Regions from separate parts of the Allobosea sp. TWI1241 genome, predicted to be linked through region 3. Evidence: predicted binding sites of a transcription regulator. Region 3 holds the regulator's gene; each other region holds the start of a gene.
The links. Region 3 encodes LexA, which represses DNA repair genes until DNA is damaged. Its sites were predicted from a motif close to TGTTCNNNNTGTGTTCNG; they were not measured.
Positions count from the first base shown of each region.

Region 1: the regulator LexA is predicted to act here: its motif matches at 6,291-6,308, upstream of ABE438_RS18410 (ImuA family protein).
Region 2: the regulator LexA is predicted to act here: its motif matches at 2,720-2,737, upstream of ABE438_RS09040 (helicase-related protein).

Region 1 covers NZ_JBDJKW010000018.1:58,640-66,237, reverse strand. The annotation lists gene ABE438_RS18425 (YggS family pyridoxal phosphate-dependent enzyme) at 1-470, opposite strand, end outside; gene ABE438_RS18420 (error-prone DNA polymerase) at 597-3,968, opposite strand; gene ABE438_RS18415 (Y-family DNA polymerase) at 3,965-5,491, opposite strand; gene ABE438_RS18410 (ImuA family protein) at 5,418-6,152, opposite strand; gene ABE438_RS18405 (ABC transporter permease) at 6,415-7,206, opposite strand; gene ABE438_RS18400 (ABC transporter permease) at 7,209-7,598, opposite strand, start outside.
Region 2 covers NZ_JBDJKW010000005.1:173,185-180,782, reverse strand. The annotation lists gene rpmB (50S ribosomal protein L28) at 192-479, opposite strand; gene ABE438_RS09050 (DUF3108 domain-containing protein) at 738-1,565, shown strand; gene ABE438_RS09045 (alpha/beta fold hydrolase) at 1,660-2,547, shown strand; gene ABE438_RS09040 (helicase-related protein) at 2,848-6,162, shown strand; gene ABE438_RS09035 (RNA-binding S4 domain-containing protein) at 6,193-6,504, shown strand; gene fdxA (ferredoxin FdxA) at 6,659-6,994, shown strand; gene ABE438_RS09025 (CarD family transcriptional regulator) at 7,401-7,598, shown strand, end outside.
Region 3 covers NZ_JBDJKW010000002.1:78,949-86,546, reverse strand. The annotation lists gene trpE (anthranilate synthase component I) at 1-1,183, shown strand, start outside; gene ABE438_RS03415 (anthranilate synthase component II) at 1,267-1,884, shown strand; gene trpD (anthranilate phosphoribosyltransferase) at 1,899-2,912, shown strand; gene trpC (indole-3-glycerol phosphate synthase TrpC) at 2,920-3,729, shown strand; gene moaC (cyclic pyranopterin monophosphate synthase MoaC) at 3,726-4,220, shown strand; gene ABE438_RS03395 (molybdopterin molybdotransferase MoeA) at 4,217-5,428, shown strand; gene lexA (transcriptional repressor LexA) at 5,541-6,281, shown strand; gene ABE438_RS03385 (ComEC/Rec2 family competence protein) at 6,275-7,598, opposite strand, start outside.

The DNA of each region.
Region 1 (7,598 bases), on a different contig from region 3:
TGCAGCCCGTATTTGCTGGGCTCGCCGGAGGTGTTGACCTGCACGTACACGTCGAGATCGCGCCCGAGCGCGGCGAGCCGGCGGTCGAGCTCCTGCGCCAGCTTTTCGCTGTCGAGCGCATGGAAGCTCTCGGCCAGCCGCACGAGATACTTCACCTTGTTGCTCTGGAGATGGCCGATCACGTGCCAGCGGATCGGCAAAGCCGCCAGCACGGCCTGCTTGTCGCGCGCCTCCTGGAGCTTGTTCTCGCCGAAATCGGCGATGCCGGCGGTATGGGCCAGCCGCAGCACCGCCGCCGGCACCGTCTTGGTCACCGGCAGCAGCGTCACCTCATCGGGATTGCGCCCGCTGCGGCGGCAGGCCTCGGCGATGCGGGCCTGCACGGCAGCGAGGTTGGCGGCGAAGGCGGTGGCGGGATCCGCTCCGAAACGGGCGATCTCCTCGGGCGACAGATCGGGCGGGGCAGGCATGGTCATGGCAGGTCCGTTCGGGCTGGGGGGCTCGTCAGACTAGCGGAGGCAGGCCCGCTCGTGCCCGGCCACTTCGCGCCAGCACGGCAGGCCAATCGCCCCTCCGGCCTGCGGGGCGGCCCGCCTTCAGTGGAAGTCGCGCGATCTCGGCAGGATGCGCACGTCGCGTGGATGCCCGTGCCGTGCCGGCTTGGGATGGCGGACCTCGTCGGCCCGCGTCAGGGCGATCTCGGCGCGGTGCAGCTCCGACAGCGCGAGCAGATCGGCCGAGCGGTCGACGACGCGCTGCGCCATCAGGTGGACGACGCCCTCGGGGCTGCGCTGCAGGCGCCCCTCGACCAGCAGCAGCCGGGCCGCCATCACCTCGCGGCGGAAGCGCTCGAACAGCCGCGCCCAGAGCACGACATTGACGATGCCGGTCTCGTCCTCGAGCGTGATGAAGATGGCGTTGCCCTTGCCCGGTCGCTGCCGGACCAGCACGACGCCGGCGCCGCGCGTCCAGCGCCCATCGCCGAGACCGTCCAGCTCGGCGGCGCTGGCGATGCCCTCCTGCCGGAAGCCCTCGCGCAGCAGCGCCATCGGATGGCCCTTCAGCGAGAGGCGGAGCGTCTGGTAGTCGGCGACGATATGGTCGCCGAGTGGCATGACCGGCAGTGCGATCGCGGCCTCGCGCCCGAGCTCGCTCGCCCGTGCCGCCTGGAACAGCGGCAGCGTCGCATCGTCGGGCAGGCGCCTGACCGCCCACAGCGCCGCGCGCCGATCGAGCCCGAGCGAGCGGAAGGCGTCGGCATCGGCGAGCAGGTGCATGGCCCGCGCCGGCAGGCCGGCCCGGCGCATCACGCTCTCGACGTCGCGATAGCCGTCCTCCCGCCCGGCCACGAGGCGGTGGCCCCAGTCCTCCTGGAAACCCGAGATCTGGCGAAAGCCCAGCCGCAGCGCGAGGGGGCTGTCCGTGCCGTCCTGCCGCGGTTCCAGCGTGTTGTCCCAGTCGCTGGCGCCGACATCGACCGGGCGCGGCTCGACGCCGCCATTCTCCTGCGCCTCCCGAACGATCTGCGCCGGGGCGTAGAAGCCCATGGGCTGGGCGTTCAGCAGCGCGCAGGCGAAGGCGGCCGGGTGGTGCCGCTTGAGATAGGAGGAGACGTAGACCAGCTTGGCGAAGGAGGCTGCGTGGCTTTCGGGAAAGCCGTAGCTGCCGAAGCCCTTGATCTGGTCGAAGCAGCTCTGGGCGAAGCCGCGCTCATAGCCGCGGGCGACCATGCGCTCGACCATCATCGCCTCGAAATGCTCGATCGTGCCGCTGTTGCGGAAGGTCGCCATCGCCTTGCGCAGCCCGTTGGCCTCGACCTCGTCGAACTCCGCGGCGACCATGGCGAGCTTCATCGCCTGCTCCTGGAAGAGCGGAACGCCCAGCGTCTTATGCAGCACGTCGTGCAATTCGTCGGGATCGTGCGGCGGCTTCGGGGCGGGATAGCTGACCTGTTCCAGCCCGGCCCGCCGCTTGAGATAGGGGTGGACCATATTGCCCTGGATCGGCCCCGGCCGGACGATCGCCACCTGGATGACGAGGTCGTAGAGGCAGCGCGGCTGCAGGCGTGGCAGCATGTTCATCTGCGCCCGGCTCTCGACCTGGAAGACGCCGAGCGACTTGCCGGCGCAGAGCATGTCGTAGGTCGCCATGTCCCCGGTCGGGATACCGGCAAGCGTCAGGGCGCGGCCTTCGTGCTTGGCGATGAGCGCGAAGGCCTTGCGGATGCAGGTCAGCATGCCCAGCGCCAGCACGTCGACCTTCATCAACTCCAGCGCGTCGATGTCGTCCTTGTCCCATTCGATGAAGGTGCGCTTCTCCATCGCGGCCGGGCCGATCGGCACCAGTTCGTCGAGCCGCCCGCGCGCCAGCACGAAGCCGCCGACATGCTGGGAGAGATGGCGTGGGAAGCCGAGCAGGCGCACCGCGAGGTCGACGGCGCGGCGGATGACCGGGTTGCCCGGGTCGAGCCCGGCCTGCGTGACGCGCGCATCGTCGATGCCGCGCCCCCAACTGCCCCATTGCAGGTTGGCGATCCGCGCGGTGACGTCGTCGGTAAGGCCCAGCACCTTGCCGACCTCGCGGATGGCGCTGCGCGGCCGGTAGCGGATCACCGTGGCGGCGATGCCGGCCCGCTCACGCCCGTATTTGTCATAGATCCACTGGATCACTTCCTCGCGGCGCTCATGCTCGAAATCGACGTCGATATCGGGCGGTTCGCGCCGCTGGGTCGAGATGAAGCGCTCGAAGAGCACGTCGCTCTCGGCCGGGTTCACCGCGGTGATTCCCAGCACGTAGCAGACGGCGGAATTGGCGGCCGAGCCGCGGCCCTGGCAGAGGATACCCCGGCTCTCGGCGAAGGCGACGATGTCGCGGATCGTCAGGAAATAGCGGGCGTAGTCGAGCTGCGCGATCAGCGCGAGCTCCTTGGCCAGCAGGGCGCTCACCTTGTCCGGCACGCCGTCCGGGTAGCACATCCGGCTGCGCCGGCGCACCAGCTCCTCCAGCCAGTCCTGCGCCGCCCAGCCCGGCGGCACCGGCTCGTCCGGATAGTCGTATTTCAGCTGGCCGAGGTCGAAATCGATGCGGGCGAGCAGATGGCCGGTCTCGGCGATCGCCTCCGGCGCGTCGCGAAACAGCCTAGCCATCTCGCGCGGGGGCTTGAGATGGCGCTCGGCATTGGCCTCCAGCCGGCGGCCGGCCGCCTCCAGCGTGGTGTGCTCGCGGATGCAGGTCAGCACGTCGTGCAGGTCGCGCTGGCCGGGCATGTCGTAGAGCACGTCGTTGGTCGCCAGCAGCGGGATTCCGCTCGGCGCGGCGAGCGTCTTCAGCCGGGCGAGGCGGCGGCGATCGTCGCCGCGCCGGGCCATGGTCGCGCCGAGCCAGGAGGCGCCGGGGGCGGTCTCCGCCAGGCGGGCGAGCAGCGGCGGCAGCGCGTCGAGCGTCGGCCCCGGCATCGCGATCAGCAGCAGGTCGCGCGGATCGGCGAGCAGGTCGTCGAGCCGCAGGATGCATTCTCCCTTGCGGGCACCGGCGGCGAGATTGCCGCGGCTGAGCAGGCGGCAGAGCCGGCCCCAGCCGGTCCGGTCGACCGGATAGGCAACGATGTCGGGCGTGCCGTCGGCGAAGGCGAGCCGCGCGCCGGTCGCCAGCTTGAACGCCCTGGCGGCGGCGCTCAGCCAGTCGCGGGTGAAGGTGAGGTCGGAGAAGGCGGGGTTCTCGACCCAGCGATATTCGCCCGGGCCGCCGCCCTCGCGCGCCTTCTCCGGCGAGGGCGCGCCGTCGCGGCGCAGGTCGCGCAGCGCCGACCAGGCCCGCACCACCCCGGCGACCGTGTTGCGATCGGCGATGCCGAGCCCGGCATGGCCGGAGAGCAGCGCGGTCATCACCAGGTTCTGCGCCGGGGAAGCGCCGCGCAGGAAGGAGAAATTGCTGGCGCAGACCATCTCCGCATAAGGGGGCGCGCTCATGCGAACAGCCCGTGCAGATACCAGCGCGGGGCGGGTGCGCCCTCCTGGTGCAGGCCGGCGCGGAACAGCCAGAAGCGCTGCCCGGCCTCGTCCTCGAGGCGGTAATAGTCGCGCACCTCCTGCCGGCCCTCGCCGCGCCACCATTCCGGCGCGATCCGCTCCGGCCCCTCCGCATGGATGATGCGGTGCTGCCGTCGCCGCCACAGGAAGCGCATGGGCGGGCCGTCCGGCACCTCCGACAGGGTCTCGACCGGTTGCGGCGGCTCGAACAGGTAGAGCGGGCGCGCCGGCGGGTCGCCCTGTGGCGAAGCCGGCCAGTCCGGCGGCGGCCCCGCTGCGGCGAGGGCGCTCACCAGCCGGGCCTGGCGCAGCGGATCATGGCTGTCGCGGCTGGCAAAGCGCAGGATCCGGTCGCGTCCGAAGCGGACGGCCAGTCGGGCGAGCAGGTCGGCGATGTCGTCCTCGCCCCTGTCGCCGCGCTCGAGATCGATCTGCGGCGCGACGAGGCTTTCGCAGAGCGGCACGCCGAGGCGGATCGCGTCGAAGCCGAAGCCGGGATCGAGCGGATCGGCCAGGCTCGCCACCCGCTCGCGCCAGAGGCGCAGCAGCGTGCCGGTGTCGCGTACCGGCCGCCCGGTCTCGACGGCGAGGCGCCGGACAGCCCCGTCGGTGCGGAACAGCGCGATCTCGAAGCGCCGACCGCCCTGGCCGCGCCGCTCCAGTTCGCGCCCAGCCTCGGCGGCGAGGGCGGCGACCTCCGCCTCGATCACCGCCATGTCGGCCACCGGATCGGCGAAGTGCCGCTCCGCCACGCAGTCGGGCAGCGGCCGCACCGGCGTGATGCGGACATCCTCCTCGCCGACCACGCGCCGCAGCCGCGTGGTCAGTGCGCCGCCGAAGCGGGCCGCCAGCGCGGCGGCGGGCAGGCGCGCCAGATCGGCGATGCGGCGCAGGCCGGCGCGCGACAGGGCGACCACCGTCTCGGCCGGCAGAGCCAGCGCCGCGACCGGCAGCGCCGCCGTGGCGAGGCGGTCCTCGCCGGGCGGGACGATGCCGCCGCGGCCATGGCGGGACAGGGCGTGGGCAGCCTCGGGCGTGCCGGCGATGGCGCAGCGCTGCGCAAGGCCTGCCGCTCCCAGCCGCTCGCCCAGCCGCGCCAGCAGCCCGGCCTCGCCGCCGAAGAGATGCGCGCAGCCGGTGATGTCGAGCATCAGCCCCTGCGGCGGATCATAGGCGACCAGCGGAGTGAAGCGCTCGCAGGCCAGGGCGAGCCGTTCCAGCAGGATGCGGTCCTGCTCCGGCTCGGCCGGCATGGCGCGCAGATCGGGCAGGCGGGCGCGGGCATCGGCCAGGGTCATGCCCCGCGTCAGGCCCAGCGCCACCGCGCGCTGGTCGCAGTCGACCAGCCGCAGCGCGTTGCCCTGGCGCGCGGCGAGGACCAGCGGCCGCTCATCCGGCGCGTCGGCGCCCGTCGCCCGCTCGCGCCGCCGCAGCCGGTCTGTCGCCAGGAAAGGCAGCCACACCGCCAGATAGCGCCGGCGCGGGGCGGCGAGGACCGGCGGTAGCGGCGAGGCGGGGCTGTTCGTGCGGCTGGAACGATCGGCTTCCACGATTCCACTCCATGCTCCACTCCCGGGGTTCGATGCCGCCACGATGGCGCAGCAGCGCCAGGCTGAAGGCCGGATCGCCCGGCGCCGCCGCCTCCCGCGGGCGTGAGGGCAGCGGCGCCACCCGCCAGCGGGTCAGCGCAGCGCTGGCGATCGGCCCGCCCGCCCGCAGCAGCAGCGTAAAGACGCCGGACTGCTCGGCGGCGAGCAGCAGGCGGCGGCTGGTCGTCAGGTCCAGCCGGGCGGGCTCGCCCCAGGGCTCGATCAGTACGGCGCCGAGCGCGGCGGAGCGGGCGGCGTCGACGCCGGCGCGCAGCACGGCCTCGCTGTCGCGACCGCGCATCAGCAGCAGCCGGTCGGGTGCCAGGCCGAGCTCCGCCAGCCCCGCCGGATAGGGGCCGCCGACCTCGAAGCGCCCCGCATCCTGGCGGATCCACAGCACCGGCCGCGCCCCGGCGGCCCGGCAGGCCAGCCCGAGCGCGACCAGCGTGGCGACGGGGCGGATGGCGCTCGCCGGCGCGCAGATCTCGTGCAGCGCGGCCCGGGCGAGCCCCCCGCCCAGCCAGACGTCCAGCACCTCGCAGCCGAACCCGACCGGAGCGGCGGCATTCCTGGGCGCGGATGGCCCCGCCGCCCCAGGCTCTGCAAGCGTGGCGGAAACGGATCGGCGGAGTGCGCGCACTGTTTCGGAAGGCGGCATGGGTGGACCAGGTTGTGTTCGTGTTTTGTTCTTTTAACGAAGGTCGCGGGCGAAGGCGAGTCGGCTTTGTACCGCCCGCCGGTCGCGTATCGCGGAGGGGATAGCGGGCCGCCGCGGCGAGGGCGGCCCGCGGGATGCGTCAGACCGCCGCCATGCGCCGCAGGCCGACCAGCCGGTCGCAGACGAACAGCGCCGCGATCGTCAGCACGATCATCACCGTCGCCACGGCGGCGAGCGTCGGGTCCGGCGACATCTCGAGCTGGTTCAGCAGCTGGATCGGCAGGGTCTTGGTGTGCACGTCGACCAGGAAGATCGACACCGGGTAGTTGTCGAAGGAGACGATGAAGGCGAAGAGCGCGCCCGAGACGAAGCCCGGCAGGATATTGGGCACCAGCGCCCGCCACAGCGCCGCCGGATAGGAGCAGCCGAGCATCCGCGCCGCGTCGACCATGGTGAAGTCGAACAGGGCGAGGCTCGCCAGCACGGTGCGCATGATGAACGGCATCGTCACCACGACATGGGCGAGCAGCAGCGGCCCATAGCCGTCGCGCAGGCCGACCTCGCGCGCCGCGTGCAGGAAGGCGATGCCGAGCACGAGGCCGGGGATCATCAGCGGCGAGATCATGAAGGTGGTGATCAGCCGCGCGCCGGGCACCGCGCCGCGCATGATCGCGATCGAGCACAGCGTGCCCAGCACCAGTGAGATCGCGGTCGAGAGCGCCGCGATCTGCGTAGAGAGCCACAGCGCCTTGATGATCCCGTCGGCGTTGCGGATGTTCTCGTACCAGCGCAGCGAGAAGCCGCTGGGCGGGAAGGAGAACACCGTGGATTCCGAGAAGGAGATCGGGATCACGATCGCGATCGGCACCAGCAGGAAGACCAGCACCAGGAAGAGCATCAGGCCGGCGAAGAGGCGGGCGAGGGCGGCCATGGCTAGCGTCCCTTCGCTTCGAGATTGCGGGTGAGGAAGCTCGACAGGAAGACGATGGTCAGCGCGATCACCAGCATGATGCAGGCCATGGCCGAGCCGAGCTGGTAGTCGCGGAAGTTGAGGAAGGCCTTGGCCATCACCATCGACATCGTCATGTAGCGCTCGCCGATCAGCAGCCCCGGCGTGACATAGGCCGCCACCGAGAGCGCGAAGACGATCGAGGCGCCGGCGATCACGCCCGGCATGGTCAGCGGCAGGAAGACCCGCAGGAAGCTATGGAGCGGCGAGGTGCCGAGTGTCGCCGCCGCGTCGAGATAGCGTGTGTCGAGCATGCGCATCACCGAATAGAGCGGCAGGATCAGGAAGGGCAGGAACACGTTGACCATGCCGAT
Region 2 (7,598 bases), on a different contig from region 3:
TGTTCAAGGCCCGGGCCTTCGGCCCGCCCCGGAATGAGGGGGCGGTTCCGGGGCGCGATGTGGCCTGCCGAGCATGAGCCAGGATGCCTCAGCTGTGCCCCACTGCCGGACGGGCCTTGCCGCTACCTTGCGCCCAAACGAAAAAAGCGGCCTCGCGGCCGCTTCCTTCCGTCCCGATCAGGGCTCTCCGCTCAGTTGGCGGCGAGCTTCTTCTCGAGGTCGCGCTTCAGCGCGAGGGCGCCCGTCGACAGGTCGCCGGCCGGGGCCTTGAGCAGGAAGGCGTCCAGGCCGCCGCGATGGTCGACCGTGCGCAGGGCGTTCGCCGAGACGCGCAGGCGCACCGAGCGGCCGAGCGCGTCCGACTGCAGCGTCACATTGACGAGGTTCGGACGGAAGACCGTCTTCGTCTTGCGGTTCGAATGGCTGACGAGGTGCCCGGTCTGGGTGGCTTTCCCGGTCAGTTCGCAACGGCGGGCCATGATCTCGTTCCCAAAATCTCCGGACGCCCAACACGAAATGCCGACACGCGACGTGCCGGCAGGCGAGCACCGGAAGTCAAATTGAAGTGGGCGGTCTATAGCCAAGGGGGGCGGGCGCGTCAAGGCGGAGTCCAAAACGCGCCGCTGGAAAGGTCTCGGTAACCTTCTGGCGGCAGATTTCGTTAATCAAGCCACGATTCGGACCGAATCGGAGTGCAACGAGCATCGACCAAGGCTTGCGTCGCCCGGAGCATCGAGATGAAGCCCGTCCCATCGCCGATTCTGCCCGGCCTCGGTCTGGCCACCGCCCTGCTGCTGGCCGCGTCTCCTGCCGGCGCCGCCTCGCTCGACGCGACCTATGACGTCTCCCTGCTCGGCCTGAGCTTCGGCACCGCCACGCTGAGCGGCCAGGTCGAGGACAGCGCCTACAAGCTCGACGTGACCGCGCGCCTTACCGGGCTGGTCGGCGGCTTCACCGGCGGCCGCGGCTCCGGCGCCGCCACAGGCAGCTTTGCCGGCGCCAAGCCCTCGCCCGCGACCTTCGCCGTCTCCTCCGCCAGTTCGTCGGAGAGCCGCACCGTGCGCATGGCGCTGGAGCGCAATGCCGTGCGCGCGCTCGAGATCGAGCCGCCGATCGATGCCAAGCCCGACCGCGTCGAGCTGAAGGATGGCCATCGCCGCAATGTGATGGACCCGATCAGCGCCTTCCTGATGCCGGTCGAGGGCGGCAGCAAGGGCGGCGGCGCCGCCTGCAACCGCACCTTGCCGATCTTCGACGGCGCAGCGCGCTACGACATCAAGCTGAGCTATGCCGGAAGCCGCGAGATCGCGATCGACGGCTATCGCGGCCCGATCTCGATCTGCAAGGCACGTTATGTCCCGATCGCCGGCCATCGCGCCCTGCGCCCCTCGACCAAGTTCATGGCGGAGAATCGCGAGATCAGCACCTGGCTCGCCCCGGTCTCCGGCACCAGCCTGATGGTGCCGGTGCGCATCTCAGTGAAGACGATGATCGGCACCGCGGTGATCGAGGCGACCAGCCTCAAGGTGGATCCCGGCACCACGGCGAGCGCGCGCCGGGACTGAACCGGCCGGTATCCGGCACGGCTGCGCCGGCGGCCATTGCCGCCGGCTCCCGGCCGGGGCTAGCCTCGCTTGGGAATCGGACCGGGGAGGGGCCATGTCCAGCGATTTCGCCGTGCCGTCGGGCATCAGGCATCGTCATCTCGCCGTGCGCGATACCAGTCTGCATGTCGTCGAGATCGGTGACGGGCCGCCTGTGCTGCTGCTGCATGGCTGGCCGGAGTTCTGGATGAGCTGGCTGCCGCTGATGAACCGGCTCGGCGACGCGTTCCGGCTGATCGTGCCGGATTTGCGCGGCTTCGGCGACAGCGGGAAATCGCCCGAGCCCCGCAGCGATGTCGGCGCCAACAGCCATGCCGACGACATGGCCGCGCTGGTCGAGGCGCTGGGCCTCGGGCCCGTCGGCGTGGTCGGGCACGATGTCGGGGCCTATGTCGCGCAGGGCCTCGCCCGCCGCCATCCGCAGAAGGTCGACCGGCTGCTGTTCTTCAACTGCCCGACGCCCGGCGTCGGCCAGGCCTGGGTCCGCGACGGCCATGTCAACGAGATCTGGTACCAGTCCTTCCAGCAGCTGGCGCTCGCCGAGCAGTTGGTCGGGAGCAGCCGCGAGACCTGCCGGCTCTATCTCTCGCATTTCCTCCGGCACTGGTCGCACCGCACAAACGCCTTCGACCCGGTGCTCGAGCTCTGGGTCGACAATTTCCTCAAGCCCGGCACCCTGCGCGGCGGCTTCGACTGGTACCGCAGCCAGAACGCCGCCCGGCTCGCGGCGATCGACGGCCACCCGGCGCCCTCTGTGCCGATCCACCAGCCGACCCGCGTGCATTGGGGCCGCCACGACCCTGTGCTGCCGGTCGCCTGGAGCGCCTTCGTCCCGGATTTCTTCGATAAGGTCGCTGTGACGGTCTGCGAGAGCGCCGGCCATTTCGTCCATGTCGAGGCGCCCGACGAGGCGGCGGAGGTCTTCCGCGAGGTCTTCGGCTGACCCTGCCGCCGCCGCCGGCCCTTCCGCCGGCGGAAAAAGCGCCTAGATGAGGGGTAGGGTCCACATCCGGCGCGTGGAGGCGGCGCGGACGGGCCCCGAGGGCCGGCGAGCCGCGGCAGTTCCGCCGCGAACGAAACCGGATTCGTCCCGAGTCAGCGATTCGCCCCCGTTTCGTTCAGGGCTCGTTCCGCTCGTCCCGTCCGGCCGGCGCAGGGTCTCGCGCCGCCGCCGGGGCGTTCCGCCCTGGCGGAGCCCGCCAACCGGGCCCCGCCGCACGCCGCAGGAAGTGCCAGCGTCTTGATCCCGCCCCGCTCCCTTCCGCCCTCTCTCCGCTCGCGCGGCGTGACGGCCGTGCTCGGCCCGACCAATACGGGCAAGACGCATCTCGCCATCGAGCGCATGGTCGCGCATCCCACCGGCATGATCGGCCTGCCGCTGCGGCTGCTGGCGCGCGAGGTCTATGCCCGCGTGGTCGAGCGGGTCGGCCCCGAGGCGGTGGCGCTCGTCACCGGCGAGGAGAAGATCAAGCCGGAGCGGCCGCGCTTCTGGGTCTGCACGGTCGAGGCCATGCCGCGCGACCTCGCGGTCGATTTCGTCGCCATCGACGAGATCCAGCTCGCCGCCGATCTCGACCGCGGCCATGTCTTCACCGACCGGCTGCTCAATCATCGCGGCCGCGCCGAGACCATGCTGATCGGCGCCGGCACGATGAAGCCGCTGATCGAGCAGCTCCTGCCCGGCGCCACGCTGGTCAGCCGGCCGCGCCTGTCGAATCTCTCCTTCGCCGGCGACCGCAAGCTGACCCGGCTGCCGCGCCGCTCGGCCATCGTCGCCTTCTCGGCCGAGGAGGTCTATGCGATCGCCGAGCTGATCCGGCGCCAGAAGGGCGGGGCGGCGGTGGTGCTCGGCGCGCTCAGCCCGCGCACCCGCAACGCCCAGGTCGAGATCTACCAGTCGGGCGACGTCGACTACCTGATCGCCACCGACGCGATCGGCATGGGGCTCAACCTCGACGTCGATCACATCGCCTTCGCCGGCGACAGCAAGTATGACGGTCACCATTACCGCAAGCTACATCCGGCCGAGTTCGGCCAGATCGCCGGGCGCGCCGGCCGCCATCTCCGCGACGGCACCTTCGGCACCAGCGGCCGGGCCGAGCCCTTCGACATCGGCCTGGTCGAGGCGATCGAGGAGCATCGCTTCGCGCCGGTGCGCCAGCTGCAATGGCGCAATTCCGACCTCGACATGCGCTCCGTCGCCGGCCTGCTCGACAGCCTCAACCTCACGCCGCAGGAGCCGGGCCTGACGCGCGCACTGATCGCGGAGGACATGACGACGCTGGAGATCCTGGCTCGCGATCCGGACGTGGCGCGCCTCGCACAGGGGCGCCCGGCCGTGCAGCGGCTCTGGGAGGTCTGCGGCCTGCCGGATTATCGCAAGATCGCGCCGCTGCAGCACGCCGACCTCGCCACCACGCTCTATCTGCGGCTGATGCGCCATGGCCGGCTGGATCCGGACTGGTATGACCGCCAGCTGGCGGTGCTCGACCGCACGGATGGCGAGATCGACACCCTCTCCGCCCGCATCTCGCAGGTGCGCACCTGGACCTATGTGGCGAACCGGCCCGACTGGTTGCCTGATCCGGAGCATTGGCAGGGGGTGGCGCGTCTTGTAGAGGACAAGCTGTCGGACGCGCTGCACGAGCGTCTCGCCAGCCGATTCGTCGATCGGCGTACGAGCGTGCTGATGCGTCGCCTGCGGGAGAATGCGATGTTGGAGGCCGAAGTCACCGCGACGGGCGATGTGCTCGTCGAGGGCCAGCATGTGGGGTTGCTGCAAGGCTTCCGCTTCACTGCCGACCCCAAGGCGGGCGGCCCTGAAGCGAAGGCGCTGAACGCGGCCGCGCTGAAGGCGCTGGCGAGCGAGCTGGAATCGCGCGCCTCGCGCGTCGTGCTGGCCGGCGACGATGCCTTCGTGCTGTCGCATGACGGGCTGATCCGCTGGATCGGCGAGCCCGTCGCGCGCCTCGTCGCGGGCGAGAAGGTTCTGGAGCCGCGCCTGCGCCTGATGGTCGACGATCATCTGCCGGGCCCGGCCCGCGAGCAGATCGAGACCCGTCTCGCGCTCTGGCTGAAGAATCACGTCACGCGCCTGCTCGGCCCGCTCCAGCTGCTGGAGACGGCCGAGACGCTGACCGGCATCGCCCGCGGCATCGCCTATCAGGCGGCCGAGTCGCTCGGCGTGCTGGAGCGCAGCAAGGTCGGCGAGGAGATGAAGACGCTCGAGCAGAACGGCCGCGCCGCCCTGCGCCAGCTCGGCATCCGCTTCGGCGCCTTCCATCTCTACGTGCCGGCCCTGCTGAAGCCGGCGCCGCGCGCCCTGGCCGCCCAGCTCTGGGCGCTCAAGGAGGCCGGTCCCGAGACCGGTGGCCTGGACGACATCGCGCATCTGGCGGCGTCCGGCCGCACCTCCTTCCCCGCCGACAAGGCGGTGCCCAAGGGGCTCTATCGCGCCGCGGGCTATCGCGTCTGCGGCGAGCGCGCCGTGCGCGTCGATATCCTCGAGCGCCTGGCCGACCTGATTCGCCCGGCGATCGCCTATCGCCCCGGCGTCACCGCCGGCCAGCCCCCGGCCGGCGCCGCCGACCAGGACGGCTTCGTCGCCACCGGCGCGATGACCTCGCTCGTCGGCTGCGCGGGCGAGGACTTCGCCTCGATCCTGCGTTCGCTCGGCTATGTCTCGCAGAAGCGTCCCGGCCCGGCGATCACCGTGCCGCTGCTCGCCGCCGCGAGCCAGGAGCCCGTCGTGGCGACGCCCGCCGCCGATCCGAACGCGCCTGCCGACGCGGCGGAGCGTGTCGAGGCGCTGAACGCCGATGCGCCCGAGAGCGCGGAGGCCGCCCCTGCGGAGGCCGAGGCCGCTCCCGCCGCCGAGACCGCCGAAGTGCCGGTGCTGACCGCGCCGGAGCTTGCCGAGCAGGCCGAGGCCGCTCCGGCCGAAACCGTCGCGCCCGAGGCCGAGCCTGCCGCTGACGCGCCCGAATCTGCTGAAGTCGCTGCATCTGAAGCGTCCGGCGAGGCCGAATCTCTCGATGCCGCCGCCTCCGACGTGGCTGCCGAGGCCGTCGCCGAGCCGGCGGAGCCGGCCGCGCCCGAGGAGGTCGAGATCTGGCGGCCGCATCGCCATCAGGGCGGGCGTCGTCCCGAGCAGGGCCAGCGGGGCCGCCGTCCCGATCGCCGTGGCGCGCCGGCCGGCCAGGGGGGAGCCGAGGGCGGCGACGCCCAGAAGCAGGGTGGCCGCAACCGTCGCCATGACGGCGGACGCCCGGGCCAGCGCCCGGCGGCCGCACAAGACGGCGCCGGCGGCCAGCCGCGTGAGCCGCGTGCCGAGGGTGGCGGACGTCCCGAGCGCGGGCCGCGGCCCGAATTCCGGCGCGAGCGCGATCGCAACCGGCCCGAAGGCGGCAGCCGCCGCGAGGACCGCGGCCGCGAGCAGCGCTTCCAGCAGCCGCAGCGCCCGCGTCCGGCCGAGCGCCAGCCCGATCCCGATTCGCCCTTCGCCAAGCTGCTCGCCCTCAAGGCGCAGCTCGAGGGGCCGGACGGGCGCAAGGGCTGAGCGGCGTCGGGCGGGACGGGGACCGAGCGCTTGCGCGAGGACCGGCAGCGCCTCGACAAATGGCTCTGGTTCGCGCGTTTCGCGCGGACGCGCTCCGCGGCCGTGCGGCTGGTGGAGGAGGGGCATGTCCGCCTGGCGGGCCGCCGCCTCCTCAACCCCGCCCACGGGCTCAAGCCAGGCGACGTACTGACGCTGGCCCTGCCGCATGCGACCCTGGTGGTGCGGCTCGTCGCCTTTGCCGAGCGCCGCGGCTCCTATGAGCAGGCGCAGGCGCTCTACGAGGTTCTTGAGGGGCCGGGGCGCGGCGATGCGTCGCTTGCACCGTTCGACCCGACCGGATAGAGCGCTTGGCCTGCGCGATCCGCACCGGCCTGCCTGAGGCAGCCCGCCCGTCGCGTACCGGCGGGCCCGTCGCCCGTCGCGGCCGGCCGCGAGCCTTGAACCCCGCCCCCGGCGGTTCTAAGGAGTTGGCCGCCCGATCGGAAGGACAGCGCCCATGACCTATGTGGTCACCGAGAACTGCATCAAGTGCAAGTACATGGACTGCGTCGAAGTCTGTCCGGTGGACTGCTTCTACGAGGGCGAGAACTTCCTGGTCATCCATCCGGACGAATGCATCGACTGCGGCGTCTGCGAGCCGGAATGCCCGGCCGAGGCGATCAAGCCGGATACCGAGCCGGGCCTCGATTCCTGGCTGCAGCTGAATGCGAAATTCGCGTCGAGCTGGCCCAACATCACCCAGAAGAAGGAGTCGCCCGCCGACGCCAAGGCGTTCGACGGCGTGCCCGGCAAGCTGGCCATGCTGTCGCCGGAGCCGGGCGAGGGCGACTGAGCCCGCGCGAGGCCGCCGCACCGCCGCCTCACCCTGCGTCAGAGCGCTCGCGGAACCCTGCCGGAAACCTCCGGCGGGGGTGTCGTTTTTCGTTTACCTTTGATTCGGCGCGGTTTTTGTGATATCCACAAGCCACAGTCGAGCCCATTCCGCATGCCCCTGCGCGTTTGACACAAACGGGGCACCTCCAGCGACGAAGTCACCGAAGGCGGCCGGACAGAACATCCGGACCCTGCCCTCGTTTCGTCGCCCGGATGCATGAGACGGGAAGACTGCGGGAGCGTGTCGCGCTCCGCGGACGGCAGAAGCCGCCGGCGGACGCGTCAGGCAGAGGGTCGCCGGCCATCCGGCCTGCGGCTGCAAGTGGCGTCTCCGCTTCGGCGGAACGATCAGGAGTCGAAACGGCATGACCACCGCGAAGAAAGCTGCTGCGCGCCTGGGCTTCAAGACGGGCGAGTTCGTCGTCTATCCGTCCCATGGCGTGGGCCAGATCACGGCGATCGAGGAGCAGGAGGTCGCGGGCTTCAAACTCGAGCTCTTCGTGGTCAGCTTCGCCAAGGACAAGATGACGCTGCGCGTGCCGACCTCGAAGGCGGCCAGCGTC
Region 3 (7,598 bases):
GATTCCCGACCGCGACGGGCTGCCGCCGATGGCGGCCGGCGTGTTCGGCTATCTCGGCTACGACATGGTGCGCCTGATGGAGCGCCTGCCCGCGCCGAAGGAGACCGGTCCCGGCGTGCCCGACGCCATCCTGATGCGGCCGACCCTGATCGTCGTGTTCGATTCCGTGCGCGACGAGATCACCGTGGTGACGCCCGTGCGCCACCAGCCGGGCCTCGCCGCCAGCATCGCCTACGAGCACGCCCGGGAGCGGCTGGATGCGGTCGTCGCCGCGCTGGAGGGGCCGCTGCCCTCCGAGGGGGCGATCGACATCGCCGCCATCCCTCATCCCGCGCCGGTCTCGAACACCAGCGAGGCGGAGTTCCACGCCATGGTGGCCAAGGCGCAGGACTATGTCCGCGCCGGCGACATCTTCCAGGTCGTGCTCTCGCAGCGCTTCGAGGCGCCGTTCGAACTGCCGCCCTTCGCGCTCTACCGGGCGCTGCGCCGGGTCAATCCGGCGCCCTTCCTGGCCTATCTCGACTTCGAACGCTTCCAGATCGTCTGCTCCAGCCCGGAAATCCTGGTCCGGCTGCGCGATGGCGAGGTCACCATCCGCCCGATCGCCGGCACCCGCCGCCGCGGCGAGACCCCGGCCGCCGACGAGGCGCTGGCCGAGGAACTGCTCGCCGATCCCAAGGAGCGCGCCGAGCACCTGATGCTGCTCGATCTCGGCCGCAACGATGTTGGCCGCGTCGCCGAGATCGGCTCGGTGCGCGTCACCGATTCCTTCTTCATCGAGCGCTACAGCCAGGTGATGCACATCGTCTCCAACGTCACCGGCCGGCTGGCCGCGGGCGAGGACGGGCTCTCGGCGCTGAGCGCGGGCTTCCCGGCCGGCACGGTCTCGGGCGCGCCCAAGGTCCGCGCCATGGAGATTATCGACGAGCTGGAGACGGACGGGCGCGGCGCCTATGGCGGCTGCATCGGCTATTTCGGCGCAAATGGCGAGATGGACACCTGCATCGTGCTGCGCACCGCCGTGGTGCAGGACGGCCGCATGCAGGTCCAGGCGGGCGCCGGCATCGTCTACGATTCCGACCCGGCCTCCGAGCAGCAGGAATGCGTGAACAAGGCCAAGGCCCTGTTCAAGGCGGCCGAGGAAGCGGTGCGCTTCGCCGCCCGTGCCGGCCGCGGGCAGTAGGCCCGCCCCGGGAAACTTGACCCGCGCGCCGGTTGGGGGGCATGTGCTCACCCCAAACAATGGGTGGGGACGGCCCCGAAGCGATGCGCATCCTGCTGATCGACAATTACGACAGCTTCACCTGGAACCTGGTCCACCTGATCGGCGGGCTGGGCGTCTCGGTCGAGGTGCGCCGTAACGACACGCTTTCGGTCGACGAGGCGCTGTCCGGCGGCCATGACGCCATCGTGCTGTCGCCCGGGCCCTGCACGCCGAACGAGGCCGGCATCTGCCTCAACCTCGTGCGCGAGGGCGCCGCCCGCAAGCCGATCTTCGGCGTCTGCCTCGGCCTGCAGACCATCGGCCAGGCCTTCGGCGGCGAGGTCGTGCGCGCCCCCTTGCCGATGCACGGCAAGGTCTCGTCGATCACGCATCGGGCCCGCGGACTCTTCCACGGCATCAACGGCCCCTTCGAGGCGACGCGCTATCATTCGCTGGTGGTGCGGCGCGAGAGCTGCCCGGCCGAGCTGACGGTCGAGGCGGAATCCGGCGACGGGCTGATCATGGCGCTGTCGCATCGCGATTTGCCGGTGCACGGCGTGCAGTTCCACCCCGAGAGCATCGCGTCCGAGCACGGCGCGACGATCCTGCGCAACTTCCTCGATCTCGCCGAGCGATGGTCGCGCACGCACGCCGACGCAGCCCTTTCCGCGACAGCCTGATCGATCGAGTCATCATGGACGATTTCAAGCCCTTCATCGCCAAGGTCGCGACCGGCGCCTCGCTCTCGCGCGAGGAGGCCCGCGACGCCTTCGAGGCCATGCTCTCCGGCGGCGTCACCAATGCGCAGGCCGGGGCCTTCCTGATGGCGCTGCGCGTGCGCGGCGAAACCGAGGAGGAGATCGCCGGCGCCGTCAGCGCCATGCGCTCGCGCATGGTCACCGTGCAGGCCCCGGCGGACGCCGTCGACATCGTCGGCACCGGCGGCGATTCCTCCGGCTCCTATAACGTCTCGACGCTGGCCTCGATCATCGTCGCGGCCTGCGGCGTGCCGGTCGCCAAGCACGGCAACCGCGCCGCATCCTCGCGCTCCGGCGCCGCCGACGTGCTGACCGCGCTCGGCGTCAAGGTCGGGCTCGACCCGGCCGGCATCGCGCGCTGCATCGGCGAAGCCGGCGTCGGCTTCATGTTCGCGCCGAGCCACCACGCTTCGATGCGCCATGTCGCGCCGGTGCGCACCGAGCTCGGCACCCGCACCATCTTCAACCTGCTCGGCCCGCTCTCGAACCCGGCCGGCGTGCGCCGCCAGCTCGTCGGCGCCTTCTCCGAGACCTGGCTCGAGCCGATGGTGAAGGTCCTGGCCGCGCTCGGCTCGCAGAGCGTCTGGGCCGTCACCGGCTCCGACGGGCTCGACGAGATCACCACCACCGGCCCGACCCGCGTCGTCGCGCTCAAGGACGGCCGGATCGAGCAGTTCACCATCGCGCCCGAGGATGTCGGCATTGCCCGCGCCCGGCCGGAGGACCTGCGCGGCGGCGAGCCCGAGCATAATGCCGAGGCGCTGCGCGCGGTGCTCGACGGCGCCCGCAGCGCCTATCGCGACATCGCCGCCTTCAATGCCGCCGCAGCCCTGGTCGTGGCGGGCAAGGCCGCAACGCTGCAGGACGGCCTGGCCCAGGCCTATGCCGCGATCGACGGCGGCAAGGCCAAGGCAGCGCTGGCGACCCTCGTCGCCGCCTCGAACGCGTGAGGCCGCGATGTCGGACATCCTGAAGCGGATCGAGACCTACAAGCGCGCGGAGATCGCAGCCGCGCGGGAAGCCGTGCCGCAGGTCGAGATCGAGCGGCGCGCCGCCGCCATGCCGCCGCCGCGCGACTTTCTCGGCGCGCTGGAAGCCAAGCATCGCGACGGCGCTCCGGCGCTGATCGCCGAGATCAAGAAGGCGAGCCCGTCAAAGGGCCTGATCCGCCCCGATTTCGACCCGCCGGCGCTGGCCCGCGCCTATGCCGAGGGCGGCGCCGCCTGCCTCTCGGTGCTGACCGACACGCCCTCCTTCGAGGGCCGGCCGGAATTCCTCGACCAGGCGCGCCAGGCCTCCGGCCTGCCCGGCCTGCGCAAGGACTTCATGTTCGAGCCCTATCAGGTCTTCGAGGCCCGCAGCTGGGGCGCGGACTGCATCCTGCTGATCATGGCGAGCCTCGACGATGCCGCCGCGCGCGAGCTTGCTGCGACGGCGAAGGCGCTCGGCATGGCGGTGCTGGCCGAGGTCCATGACGAGGCGGAACTCGACCGGGCGCTGGCGCTCGACACACCGCTGGTCGGCATCAACAACCGCGACCTGCGCAGTTTCGAGGTCAGCCTGACGGTGACCGAACGGCTCGCCCCGCGCGTGCCGAAGGACCGTGTCCTCGTCGGCGAGAGCGGCATCTTCACGCATGCGGACATCGTCCGCCTGCAAGCCTGTGGCGTGAACACCTTCCTCGTCGGCGAGAGCCTGATGCGGCAGCACGACGTCGCCGCCGCGACCCGCGCGCTTCTGACCGGCGCCGCCGAGGCCGCGGCGTGAGCGGCCTCACCCATCTCGACCACAAGGGCGAGGCCCATATGGTCGACGTCGGCGACAAGGCCGAGACGCAGCGCGTCGCGGTCGCCGAAGGCCGCGTCGTCATGCAGGCCGCGACCCTCGCCATCGTCCGCGACGGCGAGGCCAAGAAGGGCGACGTGCTCGGCACCGCCCGCCTCGCCGGCATCATGGCCGCCAAGCGCGCCCATGAGCTGATCCCGCTCTGCCACCCGCTGCTGCTCAGCAAGATCGCGGTCGAGCTGGAGATCGACGAGGCGCTGCCCGGCGTCACCGTGCGCGCCGAGGTCCGGCTGACCGGCAAGACCGGCGTCGAGATGGAGGCGCTCACCGCCGTCAGCGTCGCCTGCCTCACCGTCTACGACATGGTGAAGGCGGTCGATCGCGCCATGCAGATCGAGGGCGTGCGCCTCGTCCACAAATCCGGCGGCAAGTCCGGCGCCTACGACCTCGCCGATCCGGGCCCCGCGGCATGAGCCTGACCCCGGTCGATGCCGCGCTGGCCGCGCTGCTGAAGAGCGTTCCGGGACCGACGGGCACGGAGCGGCTGCCGCTCGCCGACTGCATCGGCCGCGTGCTTGCCGAGGATCTCGCGGCGCTGCGCACCCAGCCGCCTTTCGCGAATTCGGCCATGGATGGCTACGCCGCCCGCGCCGCCGACCTCCAGCCCGGCAGGACGCTCGCGGTCATCGGCGAATCGGCCGCGGGCAAGCGCTTTTCCGGCGCGGTCGGCCCCGGGGAGGCTGTGCGCATCTTCACCGGCGCCCCCCTGCCCGAGGGCGCCGACGCCGTGCTGATGCAGGAGGATGCCGAGGGCGTCGGCAGCCCCAGCATCCGCGTGCTGGCGCAGGTCGCGCCCGGAAGGTTCGTGCGCGCCGCCGGGCTCGACTTCAGCCAGGGCGACAGGCTGCTCGCCGCCGGACGCAGGCTCGACCCGGCGACGCTCGCGCTCGCCGCCGCCATGGGACACGCCTCGCTGCCGGTGCGGCGCCGGCCGCTGGTCGCCATCCTCGCCACCGGCGACGAACTCGTCAGCCCGGGCGAAGAGACCGGGCCCGACCAGATCGTCGCCTCGAACGGTTTCGCGCTGGCCGCCCTGGTCGCGCAGGCCGGCGGCACGCCGCTCGATCTCGGCATCGCCCGCGACGACCATGCCGACCTCGCCGCGCGGATCGGCGCGGCGCGCCGGGCCGGTGCCGACGTACTGGTCACGCTCGGCGGCGCCTCGGTCGGTGAGCACGACCTGGTGCGCGCGGCCCTCGCCGCCCAGGGCATGACGCCGGGCTTCTGGCGCATCGCCATGCGCCCCGGCAAGCCGATGATGACCGGCGTGATCGAGCGCATGGTCGTGCTCGGCCTGCCGGGCAACCCGGTCTCCTCGATCGTCTGCGGCCATCTCTTCGCCGTGCCGCTGGTCGAGGCGCTGCTCGGCCTCGCCGACCCGGCGCGGGACCGCAGCGAGCGCGCCAGCATCGCCGTCGACCTGCCGGCGAACGACGAGCGCCAGGACTATCTGCGCGCGACGCTCGAGCAGGGCGCGGACGGGCCGGTCGCCACGCCCTTCCCGCGCCAGGATTCCTCCATGCTCGCCACCATGGCGCGGGCCGATGCGCTGGTCGTGCGCCCGGTGAACGCGCCGGCGGCGAAGGCCGGCGATCCCTGTCGGATCCTGCGGCTGCGCTGAGGCCGGCGCGCGCCGGCCGGCCCTCGCCCGGCGACCTTGCGGAACACAAAGAGAACAGCTATCCTGTTCAGGCTTTGTTTCGAATCCAGCCTGAAAGGCGCGCACCTCCGTCATGCTGACACGCAAACAGTCGGAACTGCTCCGTTTCATCCATGAGCGCCTGCGCGAATCCGGCGTGCCGCCCTCCTTCGACGAGATGAAGGACGCGCTCGACCTGCGATCCAAATCCGGCATCCACCGCCTGATCATGGCGCTGGAGGAGCGCGGCTTCATCCGGCGCCTGCCCAACCGGGCCCGCGCGCTGGAGGTGATCAAGATGCCGGACAATATGGGCGGCGCCGCGCCGGGCCAGCAGCGCCCGCGCTTCAGCCCCTCTGTGGTACAGGGCGGCCTCGGCCAGACGCCGCCGCCCGCCCCTGCGGCCCCTGTCGCGCCGGCGCGGCCGCGTGCCGCCGAGGAGGATGGCCGCGGCACGGTCTCGATCCCGGTGATGGGCCGCATCGCCGCCGGCGTGCCGATCTCGGCGATCCAGAGCCGCAGCCACGCCGTCTCCCTGCCCGCCGACATGCTGGGCACCGGCGAGCATTTCGCGCTCGAGGTCCGCGGCGATTCGATGGTCGAGGCCGGCATCCTCGACGGCGACACGGTGGTGATCCGCAAGCAGGACACCGCCAATACGGGCGACATCATCGTCGCGCTGATCGACGACGAGGAAGCGACGCTGAAGCGGCTGCGCAAGCGCGGCTCCTCCATCGCGCTCGAAGCGGCGAATCCGGCCTATGAGACCCGCGTGCTCGGTCCCGATCGCGTTCGTATCCAGGGCCGGCTGGTCAATCTGATGCGGCGCTACTGAAGCCGCTCGGCCTCGTCCGGGACGGATGGGGCCGTGGCCGCCGCAGGCGGCGTGGCCGTGACGCGGGACTGTGGCGGCCGCCCGGCGGTCGAGGCCGCGGGGGACGGCTCCGGCTGCGGGCGGGTCCAGGGCCGCCGACGGGTGGCGTCCTCGGCGGTGAAGGCGGTCCAGCCGCCGCCGGCGGTGCGATAGCTGACGGCGCCGTCGCGGCGCAGCACCGCCCGGTCGATCAGCCGGGCCGCGCAGGCGCCGTTGGCATAGAGCGGCGTCACCACCAGATCGGCACGCCCACAATCCTCGGCCAGCGCGATGCGGTCGCGCGCATAGGCGACGCTGCGGCCGTCCGCGAGCCGGATGACGCAGCCGCGCGTGTCGCAGGCCGCGCCGCTGCGCAGGCCGGGATCGTCGGGCGCCCGCGAATCCCCGTCCGCCAGCAGCCATTGCGCCAGCACGAAGCGGCTCGGCCGCCCGGCCAGCACCAGCCGCCCATCCGCACCGCGCACCAGCATGCCGGAACCGTCGCGCTCGATCAGGATGTCGGGGCGGGCCGGCGCCGCGGCGACGGCGAGGCCGGCGAGCAGCGGCAGCGCCGCGAGATAGCGGATCGCCGTGGTCCAGAGTGTCAGCCAGAGCAGCGCCAGCGAAAACGCCACTAGCGCCGCGGGCCCGAAGGCCGGCAGCACCACCGTCGAGCGCTCCATTCCCGCGACCCAGTGCGCGAGTTTCAGTACGAGCTCCGAGGCCCAGCCCATCGCCGCCCAGGCCGGCCAGTCGAGCCCGAACGGATAGGCCAGCACGCCGAACACCGCCGCCGGCATCACCACCAGCGAGACGAAGGGCAGGGCCAGCGCATTGCCGAGCAGGCCGAACGGATTGAAGACCTGGAAATGATAGACGCCATAAGGCGCCGTCGCCGCGGTCGCCACCATGGTGGTGGTGACGATGCCGACCGCCGAGAGCCAGAGCGGCCGCAGCGGCCAGGGCCAGTTCGCCGCCTTGGCATCGGGCGCGCGGGCCTGCCAGCGCTCGGCAAAGGCGATCAGGGCCGCGACCGCCCCGAACGACATCTGGAAGCTCGGGCCGAGCAGCGCCTCCGGCTCACGCAGCAGCACGATGATCGCGGCGAGCGCGAGATTGCGCATGCTCAGCGCCGGGCGGTCGACGAGGATCGCGCCCAGCATCACCAGCGTCATGATCAGCGAGCGCACGGTCGCGACCTCGGCACCGGAGAAAACGCAATAGGCAACAGCGCCGCTCATCGCGGCCAGCGCCGCGATCTTCTTGACCGGCCAGGCCAGCGCCAGCGTCTGCGAGGCG